2 linked regions of the Sinobacterium norvegicum genome follow. The protein of the gene in region 2 binds, or shares a complex with, the protein of the main gene of each other region. Links are inferred from orthologs where the notes say so. Each region holds a gene or a part of one and is shown on either strand. Other genes may lie near its edges. The genes, in order: L9P87_RS01045 and holA.

Region 1 (14,582 bases), 1.7 Mb from region 2 along the record:
CGTTTATAGCGGTGATTAATATATTGTACATAGCGGCGCCCTAAAGACTGCATCATCGAAGAGATGCCATTGGGAATATTAGGGGTTGCGATTATTTGGATCATACTTGGCAGCAAAACATACGCATGGACATCTACCTTATACTGGTCCGACGCCGCACGCAGGCTCTGCAAATAGAAAGCATAATCATCATCACAAAAAAAACAGGGCAGACTATTATGGCCTACCTGTACGATATGCTGAGGGATATTGATCAGGTTGAGTCGAGGCAAACGTGCCATTGATTTATATTTCGTCCTAAATCCATTCCTCGGCCTGCGCTTTTTCATCCTTAAAAAAGAATGTATGCATTGAACCGAGCGCGCTTATTTTCAGCTAAAATACTAGAAAAAAGCACAAACTTCACGAACTATAAATATGTTATTCGGCACATAATATTATTTTTTAAATATGTCTTTTGGTATATTTTTTTATTCACTACCGAACAACCGATAAAAATTATTCGTCGTAATTTCCGCCAAAACTTGCACATCAATAGCCAACAAATCGGCGATATATTGCGCAACCAAACTGACATACTGCGGCTCGTTAGGCTTTCCGCGATGGGGCATCGGCGTCAAATAGGGCGAATCTGTTTCAATCAATAGACGATCGAGTGGTAACGCCTTAACAACATCACGAAGAGCATCGGCATTTCTGAAGGTGACTATCCCCGAAATAGAGATGTAATAATTGAGGTCCAGGGCTTTCTTAGCCATCGGCAAATCCTCAGTAAAGCAGTGAAGCACGCCGGCAGACTCCAAACAACCATGACCTGTTATCAACTCGATGGTATCGTCTTTGGCATCCCGGGTATGAACAATCACCGGCTTACGAAGCTCTTTGGCCAGCACCAAATGGTCAACAAAGCTTTGTCTCTGCTGCTTCAAACATTGAGACTCGTAGAAATAATCCAGCCCAGTTTCACCTATCGCGACAACATGCTTGCTATCGGCTAACCGACGTAGTCGCTCTATATCGAGCGGCGTCTCATCGACGCTCAAGGGATGCACACCGACAGAGGCGACAACTTCAGAATAGGTGGAGGCAATCTCAGAGCAGGTTAAAGAGTTTTCGAGGTCGATACCCACACAGAGCATCTTACCGACACCCTGCTGACGGGCACGGGCTATCACGCCAGCAATACCATCGTCATACCCCTCAAGGTTTAAACGGTCTAGGTGGCAGTGAGAATCAACAAGCGGGAGGGTTTGAACAGGCATAACAATACTTTCATAAAAATTTGCCGTGCAGTATACGGCGTTGTCGCCGATTTACATAGTATGCGTGGGACGATCTGATGCCAACGAACCGGCAAGATAGGTTTCAATTTTACTCACCGCTATCTCATCTTTATCGGCAAACTGAACACCAATACCGGCTGCACGGCCACCCTGCGCACCCTCAGGTGTCAACCAGACAACCTTGCCCGCAACCGGAATTTTCTCGGCCTCATCCATCAATGTGATCAGCATAAAAACCTCATCACCCAAGTTGTAAGCCTTTGTAGTTGGTACAAAAAGTCCGCCATTATTTAAAAAAGGCATATAGGCTGCATAGAGCACAGAAGCATCTTTGATTGTTAACGACAAGATACCATTTCTTGCCCCCGCCTTAGCACCAGCACCACCGATAGACATCACTTACTCCAACATTTCCAAGCACAACACAACTTTATTTTATAACCGAAGAATAACCGTAAAGAAGCACTATTTCCACTAGTTATTAATGACTTAAATCTGCAAGCACACCCTCTAGCAACAGCTGTTTATTGGGGCTTGCACCTTTGGTGATAACAGCCTTTAGTTTAGTCAATTTATCTACCTGCTGATGTAGTTTCTGCGGATTAAGCCTTAAAGCTAATAACCGGTACAGCACCTGGCAGTCCGCCATTGCTGTATATCCTCCGGTGGCCGTCCACTTAGCCAAATCAATATACCAATCCAACAGCCAGCCCACCACTTCGCCAAGCTCGGCTTTAGCCCACTTTTGAGCGACAACGACCAGGTCTGTCTGCCCCTCTAGCAATTGGGTCAATTCGGCCAGAATTTGCTCGCGCAGTTGAAGCTTGGGACTCTGGTCCAGCTCCAACGCCAGGGTAGGCTGCCCCTTGGCCACAGCCAATAAATATTTTGCCCGCTCCAGTCCACCCACCTGAGGTGCCAGCCACTGCTCACCCTGCTCAAAACTTATATCCCTAATCTGCAACAACTGGCATCGGGAACGGATAGTTGGCAACACCTGCTGGCTACTGACGCCCAACAAAATAATGACCGTACTTTCGCCAGGCTCCTCCAGACTTTTGAGCAGCGCATTTGAGGCATTTTCATTCATCGCCACGGCTGGGTCGATAATGACAATTTTATAGCCGCCCTGCTGACTCTTTTTGAGTACGAAATCTGAGACCTGCCTCACCGCATCAATTTTAATTTGCCGGCTGCCCTCCTCTAATGTCAGTACCTTATAATCCGGATGGGTGCCGACCTGATGCAATAGACAACTTTTACAGCTACCGCAGGCTTGCTTATCGACAGGCTGATGACATTGAAGATAGATGCCCAGGGCCTTGGCCAGAGATAGCTTGCCAAGCCCGGCAGACCCGGTGATTAGCAGTGCATGGGGTAAGATGCCGGCATCCACCTGTTCAATCAGCTGCTGCCAGCGATCTTCCAACCAGGGGTATATCATGGCGTATTCGCGAGCATTGGCAAGATGACACCGGCGATTTGCGCCTGCACATCGGCCAGTGGCTGTGAGGCATCAATAACAGCAAAGCGCTGAGGGTTGTCGGCTGCACGGCGTAAATAGCCCTCTCTGACACGATGAAAGAATGCCAGCTGCTCTGATTCAAAGCGGTCGAGTTCCCCGCGCTGACGAGCGCGTTCCATGCCAATTTCAACAGGCACATCCAATAGCAACGTCAAATCAGGCTGCACACCCTGCTGAACGGTTTGCTCTAGCTGTTCAATCAATGCCGTTGACATATTACGACCACAACCCTGGTAGGCATAGGTGGCATCGGTAAAGCGGTCACACAGCACCCATTCGCCACGACTTAGTGCTGGTAAAATCTTGGTATTGAGATGTTGCGAACGGGCGGCAAACACCAACAACAGCTCAGCCATCTCATCAACCTGCTCCCCTCTCTTGCTCAGCAGCAATTCTCTCAATTCTTCCGCCAATGGCGTCCCCCCCGGCTCGCGGGTATGAATAAACTCTGTCCCGCTGGCATTGAGCAACTGCTTAATGTATTCGACGTTAGTGGTTTTACCGACACCCTCACCACCCTCGATAGTGATAAACAAGGGCTTGGTCTTTGTCTCTAAACTCATGCTGCTACTCATTGGCCGGTGAGCTGCGATAATCATCACGGCGCTTTAATTGATAGGTTCTGACGGCCTTATTATGCTGCTCTAAGGTATCTGAAAACTGATGCGTACCATCACCCTTGGCGACAAAGTACAGGCTACTGCCCTGTTTGGGGTTTAGCGCTGCGTGTATCGCTTCTTTACCAGCAGCAGCGATAGGCGTCGGCGGTAAACCGTTGCGGGTATATGTGTTGTATGGAGTATCTCGACGTAAATCAGCCCGAGTAATCCGGCCGTTATAACGATCACCCATGCCGTAGATAACCGTCGGGTCAGTCTGCAACCTCATTCTCTTTTTCAAGCGACGAACAAAGACCCCGGCAATCTCACCCCGCTCTCTGGCAACACCGGTTTCCCTCTCAACAATACTGGCCATAACAAGGGCTTCGTAGGGGGTTTTATAGGGCAGATTTTTTTGTCGCTGCTGCCACTGCTGCTGCAAGACTGTCTGCAGCCTCGCCGCGGCGACGGCAATGATCTCACGATCGGTTTGACCGCGGGTAAAGGCGTAACTATCCGGGAAGATCAAGCCTTCAATGTTGTCGTGCTCACCATAGCCAAGCTCACTCATATAGACCGGTAATTCAGACAGCTGCAACGTCTGCTCTATCAGTGTATTCGCATGAATTTTGGCCAGCAGTTGCTTAAGCGTCAGTCCTTCCGTCAACGTGATTTGATAATACTTTACCGCCCCTTTACGCATCTTATCCAACAGCGTAATGGCGGTATCATTGACCGAGATCGCATACTCTCCCGCCTTGATATCTGTCAGCTCATAAAATCTCGCGTAGAGAACAAAAACACGGGCGTTTTCTATTATGCCATCAGCCTGCAGCTGATTTGCCACAGCACTAAAACTCGAGCCCTTGCCGACAACGACACTAGAACCGATAAACTGCTCTGCCAGTGGGGTATGCATCGTACGCTGCAACCACTGCTGGGCACCAAAACCAACCAGCACTGCGACAAAAACAGCCAGTAGCAATACACGTTTAAAAATTATCATTCACTACTCTTACATTATTATTGGGGGTAAATATCGATCAACGCATGCTGCAGCTGAGCAACTACTGGGTGACCGCTACTATTGAGCTCTATTGGCAAGCGTTTATCGGTATCAAGCAGGCAATCAACAGGGCAAATTCTCATCAAGCTATTGCAGACAAATACCGCTTCGACATGATAAAGCTGGCGGTAATATATTTCTTCGAACACCACATCATAATTAAACTTTTTTGCCAGTTTTTCAATAATTAACTGGCGCATTACGCCTGCCACGCCACAGCGTTTGAGACTACTGGTATACAGCGTGTTATTTCGCAACCAAAAAACATTACTCTGCGTTCCCTCAACAACATATCCCTGTCCATCGAGCATAATGCCTTCGGCAATGGCGTCATCATGCCACTCTTGCTTTGCCAATACCTGTGGCAGTCGGTTGAGATGCTTAAGCCCGGCTAACGCGAAGGCCTCTGGCAGCCTTGTTTGGCACTGAAAGACCGATATTCCGCCCTGTTCAACACCATAATCCACCATCGGTAGACACTGAAAAACACGCCTGTATTGCGCCTCTATTGGCGGCCGATAACCCCGCCCGCCACTGCCACGAGAGAGTATCAATTTCAGAATGAAAGGTTCCGAGGGCATGTCAGCGACAATGCGCTGGATCTCGTCAGCAATAAGTACTATTTGTTGCGAACAAAAGCCGAGTGCATGACAACCCTTTGTTAGGCGGGCCAGATGGTAATCCAACAACACAATCCTGCCGCCGGTCACCGGCATTGTTTCAAACAAGCCGTCGCCATAGGCCAATGCACGATCTGTCACGGCCAGCTGATCAACAACCTTTCCATTGATAACAACACAGCCAGTAATCAACGCCATAATTCTAACCGGAAGGTAAATAAGACCGGCGACGATAGTCGCCGGCAGACGGCTATACTCGTTTGAACAACAAGCTACCGTTGGTACCACCAAAGCCAAATGAATTTGAAACAGCAGCCTCAATATTCATTTCTTGCGCGGTATGTGGCACGTAATTAAGATCACAGCCTTCGTCTGGGTTATCCAAGTTGATGGTCGGCGGAGCCACCTGATCACGAATAGCCAATACTGAGAAAACAGCCTCGACAGAACCCGCAGCACCGAGCAAATGACCGATCATCGACTTGGTTGAGCTGACGGCAGCCTTTGCCGCAGCAGCCTCACCCATTGCCAATTTCACCGCCAAGCTTTCAGCGACATCACCCGCCGGTGTCGATGTACCGTGAGCATTGACGTAATGGATAAGCGAGGTATCGATACCAGCATCAACGATGGCATTCTTCATAGAACGCGCAGCACCACTGCCATCCGTCGTCGGAGACGTCATATGATAAGCGTCAGCGCTCATGCCAAAGCCGGCAAGCTCAGCATAGATTGTTGCGCCACGGGCCTTGGCCTGCTCATACTCTTCAAGCACCAGCATACCAGCACCATCACTGAGCACGAAACCATCGCGATCTTTATCCCATGGACGGCTGGCCGCTTGCGGGTCGTCGTTCCGGGTAGACAGTGCACGGGCTGCAGCAAAACCGCCTAAGCCAACCGAGGTTGTCGCCATTTCAGCGCCACCAACAACCATTGCATCAGCATCGCCGTGCTCGATCATACGAGCCGCGATACCAATATTATGCGTGCCCGTAGTACAGGCGGTGGTGACAGCAATATTAGGGCCTTGAAAGCCATATTTAATCGATATATTACCGGCAATCATGTTGATAATAGAGCCGGGGACAAAAAATGGGGAAATCTTGCGAGGACCGCTATTGTTGATAATATCGCGACCTTGCTCAATCGAGCCAATACCGCCAATACCAGAACCAATAGCACAGCCAATACGAGGTGCGTTTTCCTCTGTCGCTTGCAAACCAGAGTCTTCAATTGCCTGGATAGCAGCAGCCATACCGTATTGAATGAAAATATCCATTCGTTTGGCATCTTTCTTGGCTAAATATTGCGTGACATCAAAATCTTTCACCGACCCGCCAAAACGTGTCGTAAACGATGAGACATCAAAGTGCTCGATAGGCGCAATGCCACTTTTACCATTAAGTATACCGTTCCATGTATCGGCGACAGTATTACCTAAGGGAGTAATCAAGCCCAAACCGGTGACTACTACTCTACGCTTGGACACCAGACAATCCTCCTAAAAAATTATTATTGCTTTCACAATACAAAAAAAGCCGCTCTATGCAAACATAGAAACGGCTTTTCAATCTATGTCGTTAAGATATAGATTTACGCTAGGTTCTTTTCGATGTAATCGACAGCAGCCTGAACGGTAGTAATATGTTCTGCTTCTTCGTCAGGAATCTCAGTTTCGAATTCTTCTTCTAGAGCCATTACTAGCTCAACTGTGTCCAAAGAATCGGCGCCAAGGTCGTCAACGAAAGATGATTCATTTTTAACTTCTTCTTCTTTAACACCTAGTTGCTCAGCAACAATCTTCTTAACACGTTCGACAATGCTACTCATGGTAGTTTTAAACTCCTAGTTAGAAACTTTCACTGCAATAATTAAATACTTATTGCTATAAATGCGAAACCGAATTGTACTCGTATTTCACAGCGTTGTAATTGCTATAATTCAATATAGAACGAGATTTTACACATTTTTTGGCTGTTGCCAACCCTATGACATGTACATTCCACCATTTACTTGAATGGTTTCACCAGTAACATAAGCCGCGCCATCACTCGCAAGAAAGCTAACAACCGCCGCAATCTCACTGGGCTGCCCCAAGCGTCCCGCCGGTATATTTGATTGTAGCGCCTCTCGCTGCTCTTCAGGCAACTCTTTTGTCATATCGGTATCGATGAAACCTGGGGCAACAGAATTAACTGTAATATTTCGAGCGCCTATCTCGCAGGCCAGCGAACGCGCAAACCCCTGAACACCGGCCTTTGTGGCCGAGTAGTTTGCCTGGCCAGGGTTACCCATAGAGCCAACAACAGAGCTGATATTAATAATACGGCCCCAACGGGCCTTGGTCATGCCACGCAAACAAGCCTTGGTAACACGAAATACTGCGCTGAGATTGGTATTAACAACATCATCCCACTCAGCATCCTTCATCCGCATCATTAAATTATCGCGGGTAATCCCTGCATTATTTACCAAAATGACCGGCGCACCAAAGTCGGCAGTAATCTGCTTGATGACCGCAGTGACTGACTCAGCCTCTGTTACATTGAGAGCATAGCCCTGACCCGAAATACCAGCTTCAGCGAAGCGAGCAGTGATTTTTTCTGCACCAGACTCGGTCGTCGCTGTCCCTAAGACGGTAGCACCCAAACGACCCAAATCGTCAGCTATAGCAGCACCAATACCCCTGCTGGCACCTGTAACTAAGGCAATCTTACCTTGCAAACTCATAACAATACTCACTCTTAATATTGATTACTTCTTACTGAAATGTCGCCAAGGCTTTATCGAGGTTCGCCTGATCTTCCGTAGCGAACGCCTTGCCTTTTAACGCCCTATTAATACGACCACTCAAACCGGCCAGCACCTTACCCGGACCACACTCAACCGTCACCTCAACGCCCATCTCAAGCATAGTCTCTACGCAGGATGTCCACTGCACAGCACTGTAAATCTGCTCAACCATCAGCGCCTTAATCTTTTCAGGATTTGACTCTGTTTTGGCATTGACGTTATGAACAACATCAATCTGCGGCTGGCTAAAGGTGATCTTGTCAATCTCGACAGCCAACTTTTCACCGGCAGGCTTCATTAATTCTGTATGGAAAGGAGCACTAACCGGCAGTGGCAGGGCACGCTTGGCACCAGCCTCCTTACACAACACAATGGCAGCCTCAACAGCAGCCACATGACCGGCGATAACTACTTGCCCCGGCGAGTTATAATTTACAGCCTGCACCACACCGGTGGCCGAAGCCTGCTGACAAGCCTGCTCAATGGCCTCATCTGACAGGCCAATAATAGCTGCCATCGCTCCCTCACCCACTGGCACGGCGGTCTGCATGAACTGACCGCGCAGACGCACCAGATTCACCGCATCTTTGAACTCCAGCACGCCAGCACAAACCAGTGCCGAGAATTCACCCAGACTATGACCACCCAAAACCTCAGGCTTTGCGCCCTCTAACTGCTGCCATACACGCCACAAGGCAACGCTTGAGGTCAACAATAATGGCTGTGTCTTTTCAGTCAGGTTTAGCTCTTCTTGAGGCCCTTGCTGTGACAAAGCCCACAGGTCATAGCCAAGCACCTCAGAGGCCTCGGAAAAAGTCTGTTCAATAATCGGATAAGCAGCCGCCAATTCGGATAACATACCGACTTTTTGAGATCCTTGGCCTGGGAATAAAAATGCTAGTTTCAAATTGCTCACAATAAAATCCTATACTTATAATTTACTAAGGGAGCAGCTCGTCGAGCCTTTCCTCCATCAGTACTACCATGTCTTTTTTGATGCAATGGCCGGCGCTGCTAATCGCCTGCACAAACCCCTCAACATTAGCATTGCCATGACTTTTCACCACCAAGCCCTGCAGGCCGAGAAAATAAGCGCCATTATATTGCTGCGGATCGATCCTAGCCTGCAGACGATCAAAAAGTGGTTTAACAGCGGCCATTAGTAGCTTACTGACCGCACCACCACCAAACATTTGCTCACTGAGGCTGGCGATGAATTTAACCACTCCCTCACTGGTTTTTAAAGCAATATTACCGACAAAACCATCACAAACTATGACATCGGCAACCCCTGAGAATAAGTGATCACCTTCAACATAGCCGGTATAATTAATCTCACCCTGAGCCGACAACAGGGCCGAGGCGTGCTTCACCTGGCCATTACCCTTAACCTCTTCCTCACCGATATTCAACAGCGCCACCCTGGGCTTGTGCAAACCATCGACAGCCGAGGCCAGAACACTGCCCATGAGAGCGAACTGATACAGGTTATCACTGTTAGTATCGACATTAGCCCCAAGATCCAATAGATACGAGTGACCGCCAAGCGTTGGTATTGCTGTGCATATTGCCGGCCGGTCTATCCCCGGATAGGTTTTTAACACATAGCAACCTATGCCCATCAAGGCTCCGGTATTACCCGCACTGACACAGCCATCAGCCTTACCCTGATGAAGATATTCAATGGCCTGACGCATAGAAGAGCTTTTCTTATGCCGCAGCGCAAACGAAGGTTTGTCAGACATAGCGACAACTTGCTCGCAGTGAACAATAGAGAGACGTTTTTTAATAACAGGGGGAATACTTGCTAGATAAGGACTTATCTGAGCTTGGTCGCCAAACAAAACAATCTTGAGATTATCATCCTGTTTGAGACTTTCTATAGATGCAGGAACAGTTGTGCGAGGACCGAAGTCCCCGCCCATTGCATCGACGGCGATGCAAATCAAACTTAGTCGTCAGAACCAGTTTCGACAACTTTCTTGCCGCGGTAGAAACCGTCAGCAGTCACGTGGTGACGACGATGAGTCTCACCACTAGTAGCGTCAACAGATAATGTTGGGCCAGTTAAAGAATCGTGTGAACGACGCATGCCGCGGCGTGAACGTGTAACCTTACTTTTTTGTACTGCCATGGTGAGTTTAACTCCTCAGTCACGTTTAGATTTAAGACTCGCTAAAACCTTAAATGGATTATCAATTTCCTCTGGCACTTCTTCGATGTAGTCGTCATCTTGTGAAGTAAAGCCAACAGATGATTCGCACTCTGTCTCGGTGTGATAGTTGGTCGCTGGTACACTGATAATCAGCTCATCTTCCATCACCTCTAGCAAGACCACCGTTTCATCGCTTGCCACCATTAATGGATCGAGCGAGCGCGGTAGCTGCTGAGCCTGTTCGTTGTTACGAACAACCCCGAGCGCAATCTCAAGATCTAACTCCTGAGGCTTTGCTTTTAAACAGCGCTGACAGGTCACTTGTACGTTCGCATGAAGCCTGCCTCGCACAGTCGGAATACGACCCTGCTCAAACTCAAACTTCAATGAATACGTTACCGTACCGCTATCATCAGCTAGCGAAAGCAGCAGCCTAGACATCTTCGATATCGGCAACTGCCCTTCTATTTCTTTACCCTGAGCCGCAAATTTATGTAAATCTGCCTGCTTGGGAAGTACCCCTTCTAACATAAGCGCGCAATCATAGGGCTCTAAGAGCCTTCTGTCAAAAGATATTGCTCTCTTTGTATAGTTTTATAATACTTAACGGGAAAATAACCGATAGCATTAACATATACATAGGCGAACAATGCAGTTAATTCTGGCTTCATCCTCTATCTACCGCAAGAAACAGCTCGAATCTTTACGACTCGATTTTAGCTGTATCAGCCCAAATATAGACGAAACCCCTAAGAGTTCTGAAACACCACAGCAACTTTGCCAACGTCTTGCCCTGGCCAAGGCCAAAGAAATCGGTCACAAACACAGCGATGCTTTGATTATTGGCAGCGATCAGGTGGCCTATTGTGGCAACAAACAGCTAACCAAACCTGGCGGCTTCGACAAAGCATTCGAACAGCTCTCTCAATGCGCCGGCAAGCCAATTACATTTTATACCGGTATCGCACTATACAACAGCAAAATAAACACTCATCAACTCAGCTGCGAACAATACCGTGTCGACTTCAGACCGCTATCCAACCAAGAGATCACCAACTACCTAACAACCGAGCAGCCATACAACTGTGCCGGCGCCTTTATGGTCGAAGGCCTGGGCATCAGCTTATTTGAACGCCTGGAAGGTGAGGATTACAACAGTCTGATCGGGCTCCCCTTGATAAGACTATTGGCCTTCTTAAAAAACGAAGGTATCTCCCCGCTATTATAGGCAGCACCCAGCGGCGCTAACGCAACTGAAGACCGCCATACTGGGAACTCTCAACCATCGCCTCTGCCATTCCCAAACCAACGGACATTCCCAGACCCGAAAGCAACTGCGCAAAGGGGCTGCCCTTGTCACTGTAATCCACAATTTCCTCAAAGCCGACAACATCCCGTGCCACATACCCTGAGCTGCCAAGGCCATCAATCAAGCCGAGGGATAGGGCCTGCTCACCCGACCAAATCAATCCGGTAAACAAATCATCACTAACAACCAAACGATCTCCCCTACCCTGTTTTACCGCAGCGACAAACTGACCGTGGGTGGTATCGAGTACCTGCTGCCAGAAAACCTTATCCTCGGCCTTGGGCGGCTGAAAAGGATCTAGCAGGCTTTTATTACGTCCAGCTGTATACGTTCTGCGATCGACACCAATCTTATCCATCAGGCCAACAAAGCCAAAGCCCGCCGACACAACACCAATAGAACCAACCAGGCTGGCTCTATTGGCATAAATTTCATCCGCTGCCGACGCAATATAGTAGCCTCCGGATGCACCCAAATCGGCAATGACGGCATACACCGGCTTATCAGGGTACAATTCCCTTAGCCTAACAATCTCATCATAGACATAGCCAGACTGCACCGGACTGCCGCCAGGACTATTAATCGCGACGATAACCGCCTTGCTACTCTCCGCCTCAAAAGCACGACGCAGCCCCGTGACAATTTTATTTGCCGAAGCTGGTTTATCCGCGGCGATCACACCGTCTACACGCACCAACGCCACATGCTCTTCACCCACCGACAGCGATGGCTGAATGCGCGGATACAGCACCGCCAGGCCAGCAAAAATATAGACAAACACCAAGACCTTAAAAAAGACCCCCCAACGACGGGTCTTTTTTTGCTCTGCTGTTTGCTCCAGCAAAAGCTTCTCAAGTAAAGACCACTGCTTTTGCGTTAAATTTTCTTCCGACATCAAACCTACCCTTCTAACTGTCTTTTTTATACGTCCAACAACTGCCTAATCGATGAAATAACTCGGGCAGGCTGACAAAGCTCAAGCCTGGCCAAGGAATGCGCACCATAATCGACGGCAATAGCAGCAACACCGGCATTATTCGCCATCCTTAAATCGAAATCGGTATCACCAATCATGACCGCCCTCGATGATACCACCGACATCTCCACCAGTAGCTCATGGAGCATTTGCGGGTTCGGCTTGGACGCGGTCTCATCGGCACAGCGGGTAGCAGAGAAATAATGCACCAAACCATGCGCCGATAACATCCTATCCAGACCCGCCCGCGTTTTTCCCGTCGCAATGGCCAAACTTGCGCCACTCTCTTTCAGCGCCGCCAGCGTCTCCTCGACGCCATCAAACAAATGACAGCGAGCCGCATTATCCAACAGCCGATACTCATGCTGGTACCCCTGCTGCATCGCCAGCTTAGACGCCGAATCAGCCTCGGGGAACAGCTCGTCCATCACCTCGGGCAAGCCCAGACCGATAATTTGACGAATCTGTTCATCACTCTGATAAGGCATCGACAGTCGATCAACAGCTGCTTGCATCGCAGTAATGATTTTAGCGGCAGAGTCAACCAAGGTGCCATCCCAATCGAAGATATAAAGCTCAGGATTACCGCTCATCTTTGTTCAGCCGATCCACCAACTTGCTCAACTCTTCAGGCAGTTTAGCCTCTACCTGAACGCGCTTGCCAGAGAGCTCAAAATTAAGGCGCCAGGCGTGCAAAAATAGACGCTTGGAACCCAGCTCACGCATTTTCTTGTCGACGGCCTCATCGCCATATTTATCGTCTCCCACCAATGGGTGGCCCGCATATTGCGCATGCACTCTGATTTGGTGAGTACGGCCGGTCACCGGCTTGGCCTCAATCAGCGTGGCACCTTTTAACCGCCTGACTATAGAGAAACGGGTCAGCGACTCTTTACCGTCAGCGGCCGGCCTGACGACACGCTCACCACTCTTGAGTTCGTTTTTCTTCAGCGCCACGGAAACCGTCGAGCGGCGTTGCGGCCACTCGCCTGCAGCCAATGCCAAATAGCGCTTATCCATGCCGACACCGCGGAATAATTCATGTAACGCACGCAGCGCACTGCGCCTTTTTGCCACAATAATACAACCCGAGGTATCGCGATCCAGGCGGTGCGCCAACTCCAAAAACTTGGCCTCTGGGCGCATCTGCCTCAACGCCTCGATCAAACCCAAACTAACACCACTGCCACCATGAACAGCCAAACCCGACGGTTTGTTAACAATCAAAATACCATTATCCTCGTACAGGATTGATTCAGCCAATCGAGCCTTCAAGCCTTCACCAGCAAGGGCAACCTCACCCCGCTCAGCCAGACGCATCGGCGGCACGCGAATCAAATCACCCGCCACCAATTTGTAATCCGGTTTGGTCCGCCTTTTGTTAACCCGCAGCTCACCCTTTCGCAACAGTTTATACAAGCGAGACTTGGGCAAACCCTTGAGCCTCGAAAGCAAAAAATTATCAACACGCTGACCCTCATATTCCGAGTCAACCTCAAAAAATTGTACACCTGTGCCCGGTGCCGGCTTCTCATCATTCATGAACACAATGATAACACGACCATAAGCAATTGAAGGGAAATATGATTGCTGTTATAATCAGCCGGTCTTCAAGCAGAAACAATAGACAATCTGTGGTAGCCGAACAATATTCCGCTACTACTGCGAGCCCGGCCTGGAACCGATTATTGGCCAGAAGCACGAGGCGCAGCTGAAGCAAAAACGATTTATTACAGATTCCCTGTTTGAGCCATCGATGATTCAACCCGCATTTTGGGTAAGGCGATTAGCTCGAGGGAATATATGCACTAACAGCAAAGTATGGTTTAAGCCCGCTTGCTAAAAGGCAAAATTAGAGTAAATACTGCGCAGCCTTTCGAGACTGCAACAATTAGGCTGCCAACGCATAAGACCTATAGATAAGTATTTAAATATTGAGACGGTGAAACAAAGCGATGATACGCTGAATTAGCGTTCACCTATTGAGCTCAAACATTGCACTAAGCGCTTAGATCACAACCATTAAGCTGCTGAATTCACTGTATATTTACAGCTGCAGACTCTGATCAACACCTGCTATCAAGCCGTCTTCATTCCGTGCATGCCTAAACGAAAGTGGCACACATGAAAAGAATGCTTATTAACGCAACTCAACCCGAAGAGCTGCGCGTAGCAATGGTTAACGGCCAACGCCTTTACGACCTAGACATCGAGAATCGCACTCGCGTCCAAAAGAAATCCAACGTCTACAAG
Region 2 (14,594 bases):
ACCTCGCCTATTATTCAGGCGCTGGCTGAAGAGACCGGTGGATGCGTCTCTGATTCTTTAGAGATGGCACGCTTTGGTAAGAACCATGCAGCTGAAACACTGATTGTTGCCGGTGTTAAATTTATGGGCGAGACGGCAAAAATACTGTCACCAGAAAAGCGCATTCTAATGCCGACGCTGGAGGCAACATGCTCACTTGATATCGGCTGCCCGATCGATCAGTTCAATGATTTTTGTGATCAGCACCCCGATAGAACCGTGGTTGTTTATGCCAACACTTCGGCGGCAGTTAAGGCGCGTGCAGACTGGGTGGTCACCTCGAGCATTGCGCTTGAGGTGGTAGATCACCTCGACAGCCTGGGTGAAAAAATCCTCTGGGCGCCAGACAAGCATTTGGGTGGTTATGTGCAAAAGCAGACCGGTGCCGATGTTCTGTGCTGGGATGGCTCTTGTATTGTGCACGAGGAATTTAAGGCGCAGGGCATTGTGGATTTGAAACAGGTTTATCCGGATGCGGCGGTTCTTGTTCACCCTGAGTCGCCAGCCTCTGTTGTGGAGCTGGCCGATATGGCGGGCTCGACGTCGCAGATTATCCGCGCGGCAAAAGAGATGCCGAACCAGCAATTTATTGTCGCTACTGACCAGGGTATCTTCTACAAGATGCAGCAAGAAGTGCCGGATAAAGAGTTGATTGTAGCGCCGACTGCCGGTAGCGGTGCGACTTGTCGCAGTTGTGCCAGTTGCCCGTGGATGGGAATGAACGAATTACAAAACCTGCTGCAGTCACTGGAATTTGGCTTAAATGAGATTCAGGTGGATGAGACCTTGCGGGTTGCTGCGATGAAGCCTTTGCAGCGGATGCTGGATTTTAATGCCGGCTGATATCACTGTCAGGTGATAAAAAAAGCCCGATAACATTGATCTGTTATCGGGCTTTTTTGTCGCCAAAACAGGGGAGTAACACGAAGGATTGCCCTTTTCCTGAGAGTGACTTATGCGTTTAGCATGACCATAATAGTGTCTGAATATAATAAAAAGAAGGGAAGGCCATGGCTGTCGTGATTAATCATCAGATCGATATAGATACCACTACCGAAACCGTTTGGCAGGTGATTACTGATACCAAAAAATACGGTGAATGGAACCCCTTTGTGGTGGCTTGTCATTCGACCCTGGCCGTGGGTTCACCTATCAACATGAAGGTGCGGGTGATGCCATTTTTTGCTCAGCCGCAAAAAGAGACGATTCTTGAACACTTGCCGGGTGAGGCGTTGAGTTACGGTATTAAAATGCCTCTTGGTATGTTGTCGAGTCATCGGCGTCACTGGGTAACAGAGACCGAGCCGGGCAAGGCTTGTTATGTTTCTACTTTCAAGCTCGAGGGCTGGCTGTCTCCTTTGGTTAAGCTGTTCGTCGGCGGCCAACTGCAGCGTGGCTTTAATGAGATGTCGGCGGCCATTGGTCAGCGAGCGCTGCAGCTTAAATAGTTGTGGCAGAGTGATATACGTCATATGGCTAATGACGGTATTTGTATGATGGTGATAAACTATTGTGATTAATAATCAGATAGTTTGGAGCAGGTATTGTCTAACGTTATCGCCCCCGAGCAGCCGCAGTCGTTAACCACGACATGGCCGGCAAGGCTTGAGCTGGTGTTCGAATCTCGTCCCGAAAAAACAGTACTGACGCGTAGCCGGCATTTGGGGCCGCTGCGAGTGCAGCGTGCTTTTTACCCAGAGGGCGGGCGGGCACATATCTACATTCTCCATCCGCCCGGTGGCATGGTCAGCGGTGACGATTTACTGATTGCGGCAGATGCCCGCGATCATAGCCAAGTGCTGCTAACAACCCCAGCGGCGGGTAAGGTTTATCGAGCCCGTGCCAATCAACAATGGCAGCGTCAGGTGATTTCTTTATCGGTGGGCAGTCATAGCTGTCTCGAATGGTTGCCTCAGGAAACCATTATCTTTCAGTCTGCTAATGTCGAACTTAAAACAGAGATCAATCTGGCCAAACAGGGCGATGTGCTGGGCTGGGATATCATTTGTTTGGCCAGACCAAGCTGTGATGAATCCTTTGATAAAGGCACTGTTGTGCTCGATTTAACCATCAAAAAAATGGGGCGCGCCGTGTTGATTGAGAAAACACGGCTTAATGGCGGCGAAGAGGCCTTGGCTGCGCGTTGGGGGCTTTCGGGTAATAGTGTGTTAGCCACCTTTTACGCCACACTGGATTGCAGCGATGATGAGGTTGATGGTTGGCGTCAGCGTTGTGAGGCCAGTGGTATTGAAGGCCGTTTGGCGCTGACATACCGTAAAGGCATATTGATTGGCCGCTATCTCGGTGCTTACGCCGAGCCTGCACGGCAGATGTTTGAACTATTATGGTCACTGATTCGTCAACATCGTGGGCTGGCTCTCTGTCGGCCGCGAATATGGAATACTTAACAAGGGCAATACCGTGGAATTAAACCCAAGAGAAAAAGATAAATTGCTGATATTTACCGCCGGTCTGTTGGCCGAGCGGCGATTGGCCAAGGGCTTAAAGCTCAATTATCCAGAGGCGGTTGCATTGATTACCTGTGCTGTAATGGAAGGTGCCCGAGAGGGGAGGACGGTAGCCGAGATGATGAGCGCCGGTCGTGAGGTGCTGACCGCTGAACAGGTGATGGAAGGTGTTGTCGATTTGGTTGATGAGGTGCAGGTCGAGGCAACCTTTCCAGATGGCACCAAACTGGTGACCGTCCACAATCCAATTGTATAGGTATGGCAATGAAACCAGGAAAAATTGAAACCAAGGGCGGCGATATTGAATTCAATGTCGGCCGTAAGACGGTAGAGTTGGTTGTTGCTAATAATGCCGACCGTCCAATACAGGTGGGCTCACACTACCATTTCTATGAGACTAATGCGGCGCTGAAGTTTGATCGTAAGCTGAGCCTGGGATATCGATTAAATATCATTTCCGGAACAGCCGTGCGTTTTGAGCCCGGTCAGACTCGTACTGTCGAATTGGTTGCGTTGGCCGGACGAAGAGCTGTCTATGGCTTCCGTGGTGAGATACAGGGACTGCTGCAAAAAGAGGGGGCGGGCGATGAGTAAAATGGATCGTACCACCTATGCGGAGATGTTTGGCCCCACCACCGGCGACAGGGTTCGCTTAGCCGATACAGCGCTGTGGATCGAGGTCGAAAAAGATTATACCCATTACGGCGAAGAGGTTAAATTTGGTGGTGGCAAGGTTATTCGTGACGGTATGGGACAGAGTCAGGCGGGCTACGAGTTAACACCGGATACCGTCATTACCAATGTGGTTATTCTCGATTACTGGGGCGTGGTCAAGGCGGATTTGGCGCTCAAGGCTGGGCGTATTGTGGCTATTGGTAAGGCGGGAAATCCTGATATTCAAGACGGTGTCGATATTGAAATAGGCCCCTGCACCGAAATCATTGCCGGAGAGGGGCAAATTGTCACCGCCGGAGGCATCGATGCCCATATTCACTTTATTTGCCCGCAACAGATCGATGAGGCATTGATGAGCGGCGTGACCACCATGATTGGTGGCGGCACAGGGCCGGCGACGGGGACGAATGCGACGACCTGCACGCCAGGTCCCTGGCATATCGGCAAGATGTTACAGGCGGTGGAGTCGGTGCCAATGAATATCGGTCTGCTGGGCAAGGGTAATACGAGCTTACCTGAGGCGTTAGAGCAGCAGGTGCTGGCCGGTGTCTGTGGTTTAAAGTTGCATGAAGACTGGGGTACCACGCCGAGCTCTATCGATACCTGTTTGTCGGTGGCGGAACAGCACGATATCCAAGTGGCTATTCATACCGATACGCTGAATGAATCTGGTTTTGTTGAAGATACGATTAAGGCCTTTGATGGCCGCACGATTCACACCTACCACACAGAGGGAGCGGGTGGCGGTCATGCGCCGGATATCATCAAGGCCTGCGGCTTGGATAATGTACTGCCGTCGTCGACCAACCCAACCCGCCCCTATACCATCAATACGGTGGATGAGCACCTCGATATGTTGATGGTCTGCCATCATTTAGACCCTAAAATTGCCGAGGATGTCGCCTTTGCCGACTCTCGTATACGCAAAGAGACGATTGCTGCAGAAGATATTTTGCATGATTTAGGCGCGTTCTCGATGATTAGCTCCGACTCTCAGGCGATGGGGCGGGTAGGCGAGGTGGTGACGCGGACCTGGCAGACGGCTCACAAAATGAAGCAGCAGCGAGGGGCATTACCAGAGGACAGCGACTGGAGTGACAATTTTCGCGCCCGTCGCTATATTGCCAAATACACCATCAACCCGGCTATTGCGCATGGTATCAGCCACGAGGTGGGTTCTATCGAGGTGGGTAAGCTGGCCGATCTAGTGATGTGGAAACCGGCGTTTTTTGGTGTTAAACCGGCGATGATTATCAAGGGCGGCATGATTGCCGCCGCGCCGATGGGTGATCCTAACGCCTCTATTCCGACGCCACAGCCAGTGCATTTTAGGCCGATGTTTGGCGCCATGGGTAAGGCGGTTAGTCAGACTTCCGTCAACTTTGTCAGCGAGGCTGCGGTGGCTGCTGGCATTGGTGAAAAGCTGGGTTTAGATCGGCGCTTGGTGGCGGTGAAAAATTGTCGCAGTGTCAAAAAGAAAGATATGAAACTGAATGACTACCAGCCCCATATGGAGGTCGACCCAGAAACCTATGAGGTGCGGGCCGACGGTCAATTACTCGATTGCGAACCGGCGACAGCGTTGCCAATGAGCCAATTATATTCGCTGTTTTGATCGGCTATTGCGCGACAAAAAGCAAACAACTCACAGTAGGTGGTAGTGATATGTTGATGTGCCAAGAAGTAGTGGTTGCAGCACCAGAGGCGACGATGCTTATCGTTGATCTCAGTTGGGATCAGCGCAAACGCTCTCGATTTAAGAGTGAGACACGATGTGGTCAGCCCATGGGCTGGATGATAGAGCGGGGCAAGGTACTCAGCGATGGCGATTGCCTGCTGGCTGAGAATGGTCAGCTGATTCTGGTCAAGGCAGCACTGGAAGATGTCTCTGTCGTCCTTACCGATAACCCCTGGCTGTTGGCAAAGGCGGCTTATCATTTGGGTAACCGCCATATGCCGCTGCAGTTGGGTGAGGGCTGGTTACGTTATCAACACGACTACGTGTTGGATAACATGGTGCGAGGTTTTGCCCTTGAGGTAGAGCGGCAGCAACGCCCCTTCCACCCGGAGAATGGTGCCTACGGTAATCATGGTGGTCATAGTCATGGCCATGATGATAGTCATGATCATGGGCAGCAAAGTCATCATCATGAGCACTGATTCACTGGCGCGGTTAAAGCTGATGCAGTTGGTCAGCCCAGCCTTGCCAGTGGGGGCATATGCCTATTCGCAGGGTTTGGAGTATGCCATCGATTGCGGTTGGCTTACCTGTGCAGAGGAGGTCGGTGATTGGTTGCAGGGGGTGATGACTCACGGTTTGGCATTTTTAGATCTGCCGGTGTTGATCCGTTTGCATCGTGCGGTTCAGAGCGGTGATCAGTCGGCTTTTAGTGATTGGAATGATTACCTGTTAGCCAGCCGTGAAACCAAGGAGTTACTGTTAGAGGATAGCCAGTTGGGTGCGGCGCTTAAGCGCTTGCTGAAAAGCCTGAACATTGGCGCGCTGTCTATTACCGGCGGTGAAAAAGAGCTAAGTTTTTGCAGTCTATTTGCCGTCGCAGGCGTCGATGCTGGCATCTCTGTGGAGGCATTGCTCGAGGGTTTTTCCTTTAGCTGGTTGGAAAATCAGGTGCAGGCGGCGACTAAAATTGTGCCGTTGGGGCAAACTGAAGGTCAGCGATTAATGGTACAGCTGATGCCTGCCATCACCGCCGCAGTAACGGATGCATTGGCTATGGATGATGAGCAAATTGGCAATAGTCTAACCGGAGTGGCCATGGCCAGTAGTTGGCATGAGAACCAATATAGCCGGTTGTTTCGTTCGTAAATTAAACACAATTTTTCTTTGAGGTAATGATGACACAGGTTTTACGCATAGGTATTGGCGGTCCCGTTGGTTCGGGTAAAACAGCACTGGTAAAGGCGCTCTGCGGTTATATGGCTGAGCACTATAATTTGGCGGTGATTACCAATGATATCTACACCCGCGAAGATGCCAAGTTTCTGCAGCAACATAAGGTGCTCGATAACGATAGGATTATCGGTGTCGAGACGGGGGGCTGTCCGCACACGGCAATCCGTGAAGATGCCTCGATGAATCTCGCCGCTGTCGATGAGCTGACCGAGCGATTCGACGGTTTGGAATTGGTCTTTGTTGAGAGTGGTGGTGATAACTTAGCGGCGACATTCAGCCCCGAACTATCCGATCTCACCCTCTATGTTATCGATGTTTCGGCAGGGGATAAAATACCGCGCAAGGGGGGACCCGGTATTACCAAGTCAGACCTGTTAATCATCAACAAGATTGATTTGGCGCCGCTCGTAGGGGCATCGCTGGAAGTGATGGACCGTGATGCCAAGAAAATGCGCGGCGATGCACCTTTTGTATTTTCAAATCTTAAAGACGAGACGGGGATTCAGACTATAATTGATTATATTGTCGACAAAGGAATGCTGACGGATAAGCATATCGTGGTGTCAACATAATTTAGATCAACGGCTTATAGTCAATAAGCGGTTAGTTTGACTATTAGGCCAGCTTTAGCATGAATTTTTAAATCGCTCGGGTTATAATCCCGCGCCTCTAAAGTTATCAATATCGAGACCGAGTGCATGAGCCAAGTAAGTGAAATACGCCAAGTAATGGCGGAAGCTGATCTTGTAGTTTCTGAGGAAACAATCAACGCAGCCTATGATAAAATGGCAGCGGAGATTACCGATAAGTTGGCCGATAAAGACCCGATCTTTGTCTGTGTGATGAACGGTGGTTTAGTGACAACCTCTGAAGTGACAAAGCGCTTACAATTTCCTTCGCAGATCGATTACTGCCACGCCACGCGTTATCGTGACGAGACAGTCGGCGGTGAGACTCTGGAGTGGCGCGCAACACCTCAGCGTTCATTAGAGGGGCGCGTGGTGGTTGTGGTTGACGATATTCTTGATGAGGGTGTCACCCTGGCGTCGATTATCGAGTCGTGCAAGGTTCAGGGCGCTGCGGAAATCTATAGCGCAGTGCTGGTCAATAAGTTGCATGACCGCAAAGTCGATAAAGCATTGGTTGGCGATTTTGTTGGTCTGGAAGTAGAAGACCGTTTCATCTTCGGTTGCGGTATGGACTACAAAGGTTATTTGCGTAACCTGCCTGCGATTTATGCCCTCAAAGATCATTGATTTGTAGCCGCTGTTGGTCGCATAAAAAAAACGCCCCACAGGGCGTTTTTTTATGCCTGTCAATAATGCGCAGCTAACCTCTATCGTTATCTTTTGGTGCCGTGTTAAGCTGATGTTAATCACGCCTATAATGAAAAAAAAGATACTGATTATGGTTAAAACAGTTAATAACAGTCCTCGTTTTCAGCTTCATGAAACTCTTGATATTGGTCACAGCAATTGGGATAAATCTGAATATCTAATCGCCAGCCAAAGCCAGATGGTTGAAATTTTCAAGACGCTTGCCGTTGAGCCGGGTGGCGAGGTTGCCGACTTTTCTGTCGCCACCAAACCTTGGCCTGTCGAGGGAATGATTTTTGCGGACCCATTGCTGAGTGGGCGTCAGATCAGCGGCGAACAGTTGCTTAACCGGCGTCTGTTCAATGATGGTTTGATGGTTGTACACCGAGGGCAGCTGGTACATCAATCCTACCGAAATGGCATGGTGGCGGATGATCGTCATGTTATTCACTCCTGTAGTAAGTCTCTGTGTGCGATGATGGTCGCTATTGCTGAAGAGGAGGGGCTATTGCAATTAGGGCGGCGGGTGATCGAATATTTGCCTGCATTTTCTCAGCATGCAGTATGGCAGGATGTCACGGTTCAGCATCTGCTGGATATGCAGGCCGGGATTTTATATAGCGAGGACTATAGCTCTGCGGATGCCCATTATTGGTCGTATACCCGGTCGGCTGGTTATTATCCGCCAACAGAAAAAGACCGTGCAATAGGCGTGCAGCAGTGGATGTTGGAAAATCTAGTCGAGGCACAATACCCTGCTGGCGAGGCCTTTGTGTATAACTCCTGCCTGACCAATGTGTTGGCGATGATACTGGAGGCCATTTATCAGCGGAGCTTTGCCGAGTTGTTCGAACTCAAGCTTTACCGTCATATAGGTGCCGAAAAGGCAGCCTGGCTGAATACCGATAGCAAGGGATTTACCATTATCGAAGGGCAGATTAATCTGTCGCTGCAGGATTTTTGTCGGGTTGCCTTGCTCACCCTTAATAAGGGGGTCAATTATCGTGGCGAGCAAATCGTCCCGGCCTGCTTCTTCGATGACCTAGTGGTAAGCGATGCGTCGTTGAAAAAAGCCTATCAGGCCCACGACCAGGATACTCTTTTCCCCTCTGGTCAGTATCACAATCAATTCTGGGTATTAGAGCCGGAGCAGCAACGATATTCGATGATTGGGATTCACGGCCAGTTTGCCTGGGTCGACCAATCGCGACAGTTACTGGTGGTCGGCCAGGGCTCCTACCCACACCAAGACAGTGCGCTGATGATGAAAACACTGAAAACGCTGTGGCATGGGCTGGCTGATTTCGCCGATAACAGGCCAGTATTATAGTTGTTGGGACGCCTGGTTAATATTGAACCGCATGCCGGCGACAGTATCCTGCCAGGCCTCGTTTTCTGCACTTGTCCACTCATTGCCAAGAGCCGTCTGGATGGTGGCGACATAGGCATCAATGAGACCGAAGTAATACCCCGTGTCTCTGACGTTATAGGTCAGGTGGCGGTAAAGCTCTTCCTCGGTGGCGGTGACGGAGTAATCGGGGTGTTTAACGGCATCCAGTAATGCGTCGCCAACCTTGCAAAACTTAATCAAGCTGACCTTGTTGAGGTCGAAGGGGGCGAAGATTTCTGCCGTTTCTGGGAAGTGCTGGAAGAATGTCGTCATCATCTGCAGAGCCAACTGGTTGGCGTTGCAGCGCTCTTTGGCGCGTTTGATGGAGGCGTCGACAATTTCTGCCTGGTGCTGATACATAATGCTGTCCATAGAATTGAATAGCATTGTTATAGCATTACAGTGAGATGGCGCCCTCGTCTGTAGGGACGAGGGCGCTTGTTTAGAATGAATTAAAGCGCGTTGTTATCACTGCCGATGAACAGGTAAACGCCCCATTCATCTTTGATTACCGCATCGGTTTTGATCAGGTGAGCGCCGATCTTAGCCTTGACAGAATCATTCTTGTAGCGTGTTACCTCGCCGCTTTTTGCCAGTGTTCTGGCCTGCGTCGTCTGCTGCCAATCGTTGCCTAAGCATTGCTCAATACGGCTGTTGAGTGTTTGATAGGCGTTGCTGGCACTCTGCTCCGAAGGGTACATTTTCGAGCAGCTATAGCTCGACTGTCCATCATTCCATACCCAAATACTGCAGGCGTTGGACACAATCTGATAGTTAGTATCGTAGATGGTGAGTTTTTTGTAGTCTTGGCCGGTGCCGCGAATATCTTCGAAACCATGCTGGTATTGACTAATGACTTCCTCGATACCTTCGCAAGGTTTGGGGGTGTAAATTGTGTTCTGGTAAAGCTCACAGCCGCTGGTAAGGAGTATAGCGGCGGTGGCGGAAATGCCGGAGAGTCTTCTTTTGCAGCCCATGATTATCCCTATGCTGATTGGCTTGTGCGTGTATTATTATGCAACAGATAAGCGTCAGAGGTAAACATTGAGGAGGGGCTCAGGGCTGCTGGATGGCGAGCGAGTGACCACAGACGGTTAAAACAAGCAGTGATAGCTCATCCCAAACATTACCCTTTTCTGCTCCCTTAGCCATATTGTCAATGCGTCGACAGTGGTCGAGCGCCCCGAGGCCTTGCCGCTTGCTCATCCGGGATAAGGCTTTGCGATATATTGGCTGGCGTCGGTCAAAGATTCTCAGCTGCTTAAAGCTGGCATTGATGTTAGTGCTGCTGGCCAATTGGACGAGAATGCGAACCTCGCGGGTTAGCGCCCACAGTATCAAAATGACTTCCGCTCCTTCGCCGCGCAAACCATTGAGGACCTTAAGAGCTTCGCCGGGGTTACCCGTGAGCATCCTGTCGCTGAGGTTGAACACAGTATATCGGGAACTGTCGGCAACGACCTGCATCACTGTCTTAGCAGTCACCGTATCACCGTCGACTAATAGTTTGAGTTTTTCTATTTCTTGTACGGCGGCGAGAAGGTTGCCCTCAACTCTGTCGGCCAATAGCTGACAGGCCTCTTGATCAGCCTTGAGTTTGGCCGCATTGAGGCGCTGCTCTATCCATTTAACCAGTTGGTAGCCTTCAATCGGCCAGAGCGTGACAATCCCCCCAACTTTATCAACTAACTTGTAACCTTTACTGCGGCTGGCATTGCTGTCGAGTTTGGCGCTGATTAATAGGATGATGGTGTCGGGATTGGGGTTGTCTAAATAGCTGGCCAAGGCCTTGCCGGCCTGCTCATCAAGCTTGCCTGCCTTCAGCCGAATCTCGATGATTTTACGACTGGCGAACAGCGATAAACTGTTGGCGCTGGTCAGTGTTTCTGCCCAGCTAAAGCTGCTGTCGACATGGTGTAACTCCCGCTCATCAAAACCCTGGCTGGCGGCGACCCGGCGCAGTGCCTCGCCCGCCTCTTGCACTAAGAGTGACTCGTCACCGCAGCACCAATAAATGGGTAATAGGCCAGATTTAGCATGCTGGTCGAACTGGTTTGGGCTCAGTTTCATCGTGGTTTAAGGCTGATCGAAAAACGATGAGTCTGATGTGGCAGCCGGTGGTGTCGGATTCTGTTGTTGCTGTTCCTCGGCCTGCGCTTGTAGCTCTAGCAAGCGTTGGTCGTCGATGGTGGCGAGCTGGTTGACGATGCTGACCGCTAACTGGGTGCGCAAATCACGCAGCAACAGCTCTTTTTCATTATCGGAGGCGATGACGTTATCGGGGTTGTTGTAATAGATTTTCTCAGCATAGACTTTTCGAGGCGGGATCAGTGTTAAGCCCTCGTTGTTAAGCAGAGTGAATTCGACCACCATCGTCAACTCATACTCGCTGGTCCTTGCCTGAGCATCGTAGCCAACGCTGCGCTCATCTTCCTTGACTTCGATAAAGGCGAGTTCGTAGGCGGTGCTGTCGGTGATGTCGGCGACATTGATATCGTAAAGAGTGAAGCTGCGTTTGATTTGCTCGATAATCGGGCCGCGAGTTTTACCGGTGAGCTTCAAGTTGGTAATAGGCTCTGCAATATCGACATTGCCGCGTAATTGGAAGCCGCAGCCGGCAAGTAGAGTCAAGGTAAGAACAACGGTGGCGAGGCCTATGTTGCGTAGACTCTTGGTCAATGTGTGCATGCAGAATCCTATGCGTTGCTGTCGTGTTAGGTTAAGTCTTTGTGTTCAATAGAAGACTGTAGCAACTGCCGGTAAATGCTGGCAAGCAGTTACTACAGATAGCGACGCTAGCCGACAACGATGTTGACCAGCTTACCCGGTACCACAATGACCTTGCGAACGGCCTTGCCATCCATGAAGCGCTGGACGTTCTCATCGGCCAAGGCGATAGCCTCAAGCTGCTCCTTGCTGGAGTCGGCGCTGACGCTTAGCTTTGAACGTACCTTGCCATTGACCTGAACAATCAATGGGATATTGGCCTGAACGAGTGCGGCCTCATCGACGGTGGGCCAGTGGGCGTCGACCACGGCGCCCTCATGCCCTAAGGCATGCCACAGCGCGTGGCTGAGGTGGGGCGTTATAGGCGATAGCAACAGGGTTACCGCTTCCAGCGATTCGCGAATAATAGCGGAGTTTTGGCCGCCATCTTCCTTGAACTTGCTGGTGTCGTTGACTAATTCCATCACCGCAGCGATCGCAGTATTAAAGGTTTGTCGACGGCCACAGTCATCGCTGACCTTGGCAATGGTCTGATGGATTTTGCGACGCAGACCCTGTTGCTTGTCGTTCAAGCTGTCGATGTCGAGGGCGACTTGATCATTTTGCACGTGGCTGTAGGCAAGACGCCAAACACGTTTGATAAAGCGGTTGGCGCCTTCAACGGCAGAGTCAGACCACTCCAGGGTCTGTTCTGGGGGCGCAGCAAACATGGTGAAAAGGCGGACGGTGTCGGCGCCGTAAATTTCAATAGCGTCCTGTGGATCGATGCCGTTGTTTTTTGACTTCGACATCTTGGTAACGCCACCGGCAATAACCGGCTGTCCATCGGCAATCAAGGTGGCAGTGGCGATGCGTCCTTTCTCATCGCGCTCTACCTTAACATCGGTTGGGGCAAACCAGCTCTTGCCGCCGTTGTCTTCTTCACGGTAATAGGTCTCGGCCAATACCATGCCCTGACAAAGTAGACGCTTGAAGGGCTCGTCACTGTTTACCAAGCCTTCGTCTCGCATCAGCTTGTGGAAAAAGCGGGCGTACAGTAAGTGTAAAATTGCGTGTTCGATGCCGCCGACATACTGGTCGACAGGCAGCCAGTAATTGGCCTGCTCAGGGTCGAGCATCATGTCGTTGACGTTCTTACAGGTGAAGCGGGCGTAGTACCAGCTCGACTCCATAAAGGTGTCGAAGGTATCGGTCTCGTGTTCTGCCGGCTGACCATTGTACTCTGTTTTACGCCACTCAAGGTCGCTCTTGATCGGTGAGTTAACACCGTCCATGACCACGTCGGTTGGCAGCAATACTGGCAGGCGATCCATGGGTACTGGGATTTCGCCACCCTCAGGCAGGTTCAGCATGGGAATGGGCGTGCCCCAATAGCGCTGGCGGCTGACACCCCAGTCACGTAAACGGTAGTTGGTAGTTGTCTCGCCCTTGTTGTTAGCGATAAGCACTTGGGAAATTGCGTCGAAGGCGGCATCGAAGTCGAGTCCGTCAAACTGACTGGAATTTACCAAAATACCTTTCTCGGTATAGGCTGCTTGCTCGAGATCGATGTCACTGCCATCGGCGGGCTTGATCACCTGGGTGATCGGCAGCTGGTAGGCCTTGGCAAATTCGTAATCGCGTTGGTCGTGCGCAGGAACGGCCATGACGGCGCCAGAGCCGTAATCCATTAACACATAGTTGGCGACCCAGACAGAGACCTCTTCTCCGGTAATGGGGTGGAGGGCTTTGAGGCCGGTATCCATGCCTTTCTTTTCCATCACCGACATATCCGCCTCGGAGACAGATTGAGTCTTGCACTCGGCGATAAAGTCGGCCAGGGCGCTGTTGTCCTCGGCCAGCTTTAAGGCTATCGGGTGCTCGGCGGCCAGACTGACGTAGGTCACGCCCATAATGGTGTCGGGGCGGGTGGTGTAGACATCGAAGCCGTCGGCAACGTTGGCAATTGGCTGCTGCAGGGCGAAGTGCATGGTAATGCCTCGGCTCTTACCAATCCAGTTGCGCTGCATCTGCTTGACCTGATCCGGCCACTCATCCAGCTGATCGAGATCGTTTAGCAGTTCATCGGCGTAATCGGTGATTTTAATAAACCACTGCGGAATTTCTTTGCGCTCGACCAGAGCACCTGAGCGCCAGCCGCGGCCATCGACAACCTGTTCGTTGGCTAATACGGTCTGATCGACGGGATCCCAGTTAACGGTGGCCATTTTCTTATAGACCATGCCCTTCTCGTACAGGCGGGTGAAAAACCATTGCTCCCAGCGATAGTAGTCAGGCTTACAGGTCGCTAATTCGCGGCTCCAATCATAGCCAAAGCCCAGACTTTTGAGCTGGGTCTTCATGTAGGCGATGTTTTCATCGGTCCACTTGGCCGGTGCGGTATTGTTGTTCATCGCAGCGTTTTCGGCGGGTAGGCCGAAGGCATCCCAGCCCATTGGCTGAAGGACATTTTTGCCGAGCATACGCTGATAACGAGTGATCACGTCGGTAATGGTGTAGTTGCGGACATGGCCCATGTGCAGCTTACCACTGGGGTAAGGGAACATGGCCAGGCAGTAGTACTTCTCTTTGCTGTCGTCTATGTCGACTTCAAAGCTTTTGCTCTGCTCCCAGTATTGTTGAGATTGAGCTTCGAGTTTTTTCGGAGAATATAGTTCTTCCATCGTACCGTTCTTCTGCTAGGTCGCACGTAGGCGGAGAATAACAACACAGCTAATTAGGCTGAAACAGCTGTGCGGATAATAAAAATTTGGGGCGTAGGATACCGCAGCGACAGGGCTCAAGCCACCTTATATGGCCAAACTAGCGTGCATTATTTAACGATCAGCAACGATATTGGTTTGCTGGCGATGATATTGCCGCTGCGGGCGGCAATTCACTGCTATTGAACAGCGCTGCCCAGCCTCGCCCAGGGTGTCGTGCCCTGCATGATATCGACGCTGCCGGTCAATGTTTGATGCTGGAATTGTTCGCTTTGCTGCACGATTCTGCCGCGGTGATCGATGATGGCAGAGACACCATTATTGGTGGCGCGTAACATCCAGCGACCGTTTTCCAAGGCGCGC

What was found.
Region 1: the proteins of holA (region 2) and L9P87_RS01045 are in contact, whole or in part, in a cryo-EM structure (PDB 8GIZ), measured with the Escherichia coli proteins. The link is inferred for Sinobacterium norvegicum from one-to-one orthologs.

Annotation. Positions count from the first base shown.
Region 1 is NZ_CAKLPX010000001.1:213,798-228,379, reverse strand. Bases 747-3,691 are described here. They hold L9P87_RS01045 (DNA polymerase III subunit delta'), read right to left. Parts: upstream 2,728-3,691; coding sequence 1,765-2,727; downstream 747-1,764. Other genes in these bases: mltG (endolytic transglycosylase MltG), read right to left, coding at 3,376-3,691; tmk (dTMP kinase), read right to left, coding at 2,724-3,371; L9P87_RS01050 (PilZ domain-containing protein), read right to left, coding at 1,314-1,682; L9P87_RS01055 (TatD family hydrolase), read right to left, coding at 747-1,262. In the rest of the region: L9P87_RS01060 (transposase), read right to left, coding at 1-281; more of L9P87_RS01055, read right to left, coding at 471-746; more of mltG, read right to left, coding at 3,692-4,413; pabC (aminodeoxychorismate lyase), read right to left, coding at 4,431-5,291; fabF (beta-ketoacyl-ACP synthase II), read right to left, coding at 5,344-6,585; acpP (acyl carrier protein), read right to left, coding at 6,690-6,926; 3-oxoacyl-ACP reductase FabG, read right to left, coding at 7,083-7,826; fabD (ACP S-malonyltransferase), read right to left, coding at 7,858-8,805; phosphate acyltransferase PlsX, read right to left, coding at 8,831-9,838; rpmF (50S ribosomal protein L32), read right to left, coding at 9,841-10,023; L9P87_RS00995 (YceD family protein), read right to left, coding at 10,039-10,575; L9P87_RS00990 (Maf family protein), read left to right, coding at 10,694-11,272; L9P87_RS00985 (S49 family peptidase), read right to left, coding at 11,289-12,248; L9P87_RS00980 (HAD-IIIA family hydrolase), read right to left, coding at 12,275-12,922; 23S rRNA pseudouridine(955/2504/2580) synthase RluC, read right to left, coding at 12,912-13,871; rne (ribonuclease E), read left to right, coding at 14,454-14,582. UniProt on the Escherichia coli protein: Part of the beta sliding clamp loading complex, which hydrolyzes ATP to load the beta clamp onto primed DNA to form the DNA replication pre-initiation complex.
Region 2 is NZ_CAKLPX010000001.1:1,924,507-1,939,100, reverse strand. Bases 8,866-11,822 are described here. They hold holA (DNA polymerase III subunit delta), read right to left. Parts: upstream 10,873-11,822; coding sequence 9,859-10,872; downstream 8,866-9,858. Other genes in these bases: leuS (leucine--tRNA ligase), read right to left, coding at 11,598-11,822; L9P87_RS08670 (LPS-assembly lipoprotein LptE), read right to left, coding at 10,879-11,490; L9P87_RS08680 (hypothetical protein), read right to left, coding at 9,255-9,779; L9P87_RS08685 (globin), read right to left, coding at 8,866-9,162. Also shown: quinolinate synthase NadA, read left to right, coding at 1-882; L9P87_RS08735 (SRPBCC domain-containing protein), read left to right, coding at 1,050-1,487; L9P87_RS08730 (urease accessory protein UreD), read left to right, coding at 1,584-2,447; ureA (urease subunit gamma), read left to right, coding at 2,461-2,763; L9P87_RS08720 (urease subunit beta), read left to right, coding at 2,772-3,101; ureC (urease subunit alpha), read left to right, coding at 3,094-4,797; urease accessory protein UreE, read left to right, coding at 4,848-5,342; L9P87_RS08705 (urease accessory protein UreF), read left to right, coding at 5,296-6,009; urease accessory protein UreG, read left to right, coding at 6,036-6,668; L9P87_RS08695 (hypoxanthine-guanine phosphoribosyltransferase), read left to right, coding at 6,795-7,352; L9P87_RS08690 (serine hydrolase domain-containing protein), read left to right, coding at 7,504-8,742; more of L9P87_RS08685, read right to left, coding at 8,737-8,865; more of leuS, read right to left, coding at 11,823-14,192; lnt (apolipoprotein N-acyltransferase), read right to left, coding at 14,411-14,594. UniProt on the Escherichia coli protein: Part of the beta sliding clamp loading complex, which hydrolyzes ATP to load the beta clamp onto primed DNA to form the DNA replication pre-initiation complex.